One region of the Roseovarius halophilus (ex Wu et al. 2025) genome, then DNA from elsewhere that is predicted to be linked to it. Evidence: riboswitches for the same ligand, from Rfam matches in the RefSeq annotation. Region 1 holds a riboswitch; the other holds the start of a gene.

The links. Region 1 has a riboswitch for cobalamin ahead of ACH107_RS28385 (TonB-dependent receptor plug domain-containing protein). Riboswitches for the same ligand answer to the same signal wherever they lie in the genome.
Region 2: it holds a riboswitch for cobalamin, as region 1 does, so the genes downstream of both, ACH107_RS27355 (HupE/UreJ family protein) here and ACH107_RS28385 (TonB-dependent receptor plug domain-containing protein) in region 1, are expected to answer to the same signal.

The regions. Positions count from the first base shown of each region.
Region 1 is NZ_JBKOTX010000248.1:34-2,228, reverse strand. It holds gene ACH107_RS28385 (TonB-dependent receptor plug domain-containing protein) at 1-1,360, opposite strand, end outside; cobalamin riboswitch at 1,499-1,711, opposite strand; partial or broken gene ACH107_RS28380 (MOFRL family protein) at 1,745-2,195, opposite strand, start outside.
Region 2 is NZ_JBKOTX010000221.1:1,882-4,076, forward strand. It holds partial or broken gene ACH107_RS27350 (chromosome segregation SMC family protein) at 1-699, opposite strand, end outside; cobalamin riboswitch at 959-1,183, shown strand; gene ACH107_RS27355 (HupE/UreJ family protein) at 1,300-1,944, shown strand; gene cobW (cobalamin biosynthesis protein CobW) at 2,023-2,195, shown strand, end outside.

The sequences.
Region 1 (2,195 bases):
CAAAGCCTTTCTGACCGATTCGGCGTTCAATCCCGAGATCGACTGACCGACTTTCTTCTGCGTTCAGGTCTGGATTTGCAATCGAGTCCCCGAAAAGCTCGTAGAGCGAGGGCGCACGAAACGCGGTCGCAGCTGAGGATCGCACAATGTAATCTGGTGTGACACGCCAAGAAGCGGCCAGCCGTCCGGTGGTGAAGGTGCCAAATTGTGAATGTTCATCCACTCGCAGGTTACCGACGAGGTCGAGATTGTCCGACGGCGCATAGGTCAGTTCGGAAAAGATGCCCAGTGTATCGCTTTCCCCGGACGCGGGACCAGCCGAGCCAGAGCGGTCGAATGTTTCGTGGGTAAAGTCAGTACCGAAGCGAAGGTCCGAGGACTGGTTCAGCGACATCTTGCCCAAGTAGGACAACCCGAGGCGCCGCCCTTGGTAGAGATTGTCGGCGCTGAAAAAGTCCGTGCTGCCTTCCGTGTCACGGTCGATGGCGTAGTAGGTGACGGCAAACTCGCTGTCGACGGCGCCGGTCGGCAACTGGGCCATGGCGCGCAGGCCAAGAGCGGTGTTGTCTGTCGCTTCATCTGGTGAGCCATCCACAGGGCCGCCTTCATCGTACTCGCCGTAGGAGTCCTCGTAGAACCCGTTGACCTCGACCCGGCCGCCTCCGGCCAGGTCGCGGCCGAGGGCAAAGCTCAGGCGGTTGGCGCGATAGCCGTCGGCCTCGTCGTTGCCGTCGTTCTCGTCGGCTGCGGAAAAGCCGTCGGTCTGGATCGAGGACAGGGTGAAGGCATGGTCCATGTCGCCCTGCTTCATGGTCAGCCCGTAGCTGGCCGCGAGGGTGTTGTAGCTGCCCAGTTCTATGGCGGCGCCGGTGGTCAGGCCCTCCTCGGTGGCGCGCCGGGTGGTGATGTTGACGACCCCGCCGATGGATTCCGACCCGTAAAGCGCGCCCTGGCCGCCGCGCAGGATCTCGATTCGGCTGACGTCCGCGGTGCGCAGGCTGCCGAAGTCATAGGCGACCTGCGTGCCCGAGGTATCGGTCACGTCGATGCCATCGACCAGCACGCGCACATAGTTCTGCCCCGCGCCGCGAACGGTGATGGAGGACTTGGTGCCGACAGGGCCGCGCGCCCGGACGTCGACGCCGGGCAGGCGGGCGATGTAGTCGATCACGCGCGCCTCGCCGCTTTCTTCCAGGTCGTCCCGGGTGACGACACTGGCGGTCGTGCCGATGCGTTCCAGCGTGGTCTCGTCAAGGTTGCCGCTGACGATGATTTCGTCCAGCTCGAAGGCCTGCTGCGCGGCCAGGGGGGTGGACAGGGCGATAAGGGCGGTGCTCGCCCAGAGGGTCTGTCTGGTCATGGTCATCCCAATCGGATCTCGGGCCGGTGTCCGGCCCTGTTTTTGGTCTTGTGATCGGGGGAGATCGCACTCCTCCCGCGCACGGCTAAAGATGCCACCACGACGGAAGGTCCGTTATCCCTGGCGCGCCCCGCGCCCGGATAGGGTGATCACTTCGGCAGGTCTCCTGACTTGCGGGTCGCCGCTTTGCCGGGCCTTCCCCCGGGCCTGGGCCCGAAGTGGCATGTGCCGGCATCGCTCTCCGCTCACAGTTGCGGGGGCAGTCGTGGATTTGGCCATCTGCATGACCGCACCACAGTTCCCTATTATCGGGACGGCGTGCCGTCCCAGACCGAAGCAACCCAATCGTTATAGCCCGCCCGCGCTTGTGTAAAGGGGTGGGGGCTAGCGGATCAGCAGGGCGCGAAAATCGTTAACATTGGTCAGGGTCGGCCCCGTCACCACCTGATCGCCCAACGCGGCAAAAAAAACATGCGCGTCGTTGCGCGCCAGTGCGCCCGCCGGGTCCAGCCCCGCTGCGCGCGCCCGGTCCAGCGTGTCGGGCGAGATGTGCGCGCCCGCGACCTCCGCGGCGCCGTCGACACCGTCCGTGTCGCAGGCCAGTGCGTGAATTCCCGCCGTGCCCTCAAGGGCCAGCGCCAGGGCCAGGCAGTATTCCGCGTTGGGCCCGCCGCAGCCCGCGCCGCGCTGGGTCACCGTCAGTTCGCCTCCGGACAGGATCACCAGGGGCGTGGCGCCGCTGCGGGTGCGCTGCAGGTCACGGGCCAATGCGGCGTGCTCGGCGGCGACGGTGCGCGCCTCGCCCTCGATCGCATCGCCCAGTATCCGGACCTTG
Region 2 (2,195 bases), on a different contig from region 1:
CAGCAACAACCCCTCGGCCTGCCGCAACGCCTCGCCGATCTCGCGGTAGCGCGCCGCCTGCTTGGCCTGCCGCGCCAATTGCGCAAGTTGACCGGCAAGCTGCTCGATCACGTCTTCCACCCGCGCGAGGTTCTGCTCGGTGCCCTTCAGCTTCAACTCGGCCTCGTGCCGCCGCTGGTACAGCCCCGAAATGCCCGCCGCCTCTTCGAGTATGCGGCGACGCGCCTTGGGCTTGGCGTTGATCAGCTCGGCGATCTGCCCCTGCCGCACGAGCGCCGGCGAATGCGCCCCCGTCGAGGCGTCGGCAAACAGCATCTGCACGTCCCGCGCTCGCACCTCCTTGCCGTTGGCCTTGTAGGCACTGCCGACATCACGCGTGATGCGGCGCACGATGTCGAGGTGATCGGACTCGTTGAACCCCGACGGCGCCAACCGGTCGGCATTGTCGATGTGGATGCTGACTTCCGCGAAGTTGCGCGCCGGGCGCGAGGCCGCGCCGGCAAAGATCACATCCTCCATGCCGCCGCCGCGCATCGCCTTGGGCCGGGTCTCGCCCATGACCCAACGCAGCGCCTCGAGCAGATTCGACTTGCCGCACCCGTTCGGTCCGACGACACCGGTCAGCCCGTCCCCGATGTGCAGGTCCGTCGGATCGACGAAACTCTTGAACCCGGTCAGTCTGAGTCTGGTGAACTGCACGAAGCCCCCGGCCCGCATGATTCAACTTGGTACCGGATTAGACGAAGCCTGAACGCGCCTGTCAACGGCGGTACCCCGCATATCGCCTGTACAAGCCATTTATCCACAAGATATTGCGAATTTTCCGGGGCTCGCGCGGTATCTTGCCGGAGCGGTCAAGCCTTTTCCCGGTCGTCGCAACAGGCTGCCAGACGCGGGATCGACGCCGCAGCGGGCCGTTTCGATGTCGCAAATCACCTTGACGGTCGCGGCGTCCGCCGCCATACCCGTGGTGCAAGGTTCCCCGTGATGGTGCAAAGCGCCTCGGGGATGAAATGGGAATGACGTGACGGCGGACCCATCCCGGGCGCCCATGCGTCAGCCGCCCCCGCGACTGTATGCGGAGAGCGTGCACCACAAAGCCACTGGGGCATGCACCCCCGGGAAGGCAGGTGCCCGCAACGACCCGCGAGCCAGGAGACCAGCCTCGCATCGGGCGCCCGCGCCCGACCCGGAAACAACGGACGGGGTGATCCGTTGGGGGGAAGCCAGGTATGGACCACGCCTGATGGCCCCTCACGATACCCCCTTCAAACAGAACAACCCGAAGGGGACAGTAAAATGAAAAAGATACTCGCCATAGCAACCGCCAGCGCCATCGCGACGCCCGCGCTTGCCCACCATCCGCTGGGCGGCATGACCATGGAAACCTTCAGCCACGGCCTTCTGTCGGGTTTCGGTCACCCGGTTCTGGGCTTCGACCACATGTTTTTCGTCATCGCGATGGGTGTCGCGGCGCTCTTTACCGCGCAGCGTTACCTCGCGCCGGCAGGCTACATCGCCGCGATGCTCGCAGGCTGCGCGCTCATGTATGCCGGGATCGGCCTGCCGATGAAGGAAGCCGTCATCGCCCTGTCGCTGCTGGCCGTCGGCGGTGTCGTGCTCTCCGGTCGTGCCCTCGGCGCGGGAACGGCGGTCGCGGTGTTCGCGGCGTTCGGTCTTTTCCACGGGTCCGCCTTCGGCAACAGCATCGCCGCGCAGGAAGGCGGCGTGAACGTGGCCGTCCTCGGCGGGTACCTGATCGGCCTCGGCGTGATCCAGTACGCCATCGCGATCGCCGCCGGCTGGGTGACCGAGAAGGTGCTGGGCGCACGCGAAGCGGCTGCCGTGAACGCCCGCCTCGTCGGGGCGACTGTCGCCGGCGTGGGCCTGTTCCTGACGCTGGAAATCGCCGAAGGTCCGCTCGTGGCAATGATCTCGGGCTGACGGGTCACGCATTTCCGAGGGCGGCCCCGGTGGGCCGTCCTTTCCATTTTCAGCTTTCCAACTCCACCAGGTACCGCAATGAACAACAGCAAGATACCCGCGACCGTGGTCACCGGTTTTCTGGGTGCCGGCAAGACGACGCTCATTCGTCACATGCTGGAAAACGCCAACGGCCGCCGCATCGCGCTCATCATCAACGAGTTCGGCGACTTGGGCGTGGATGGCGGCATCCTGAAGGGATGCGGGATCGA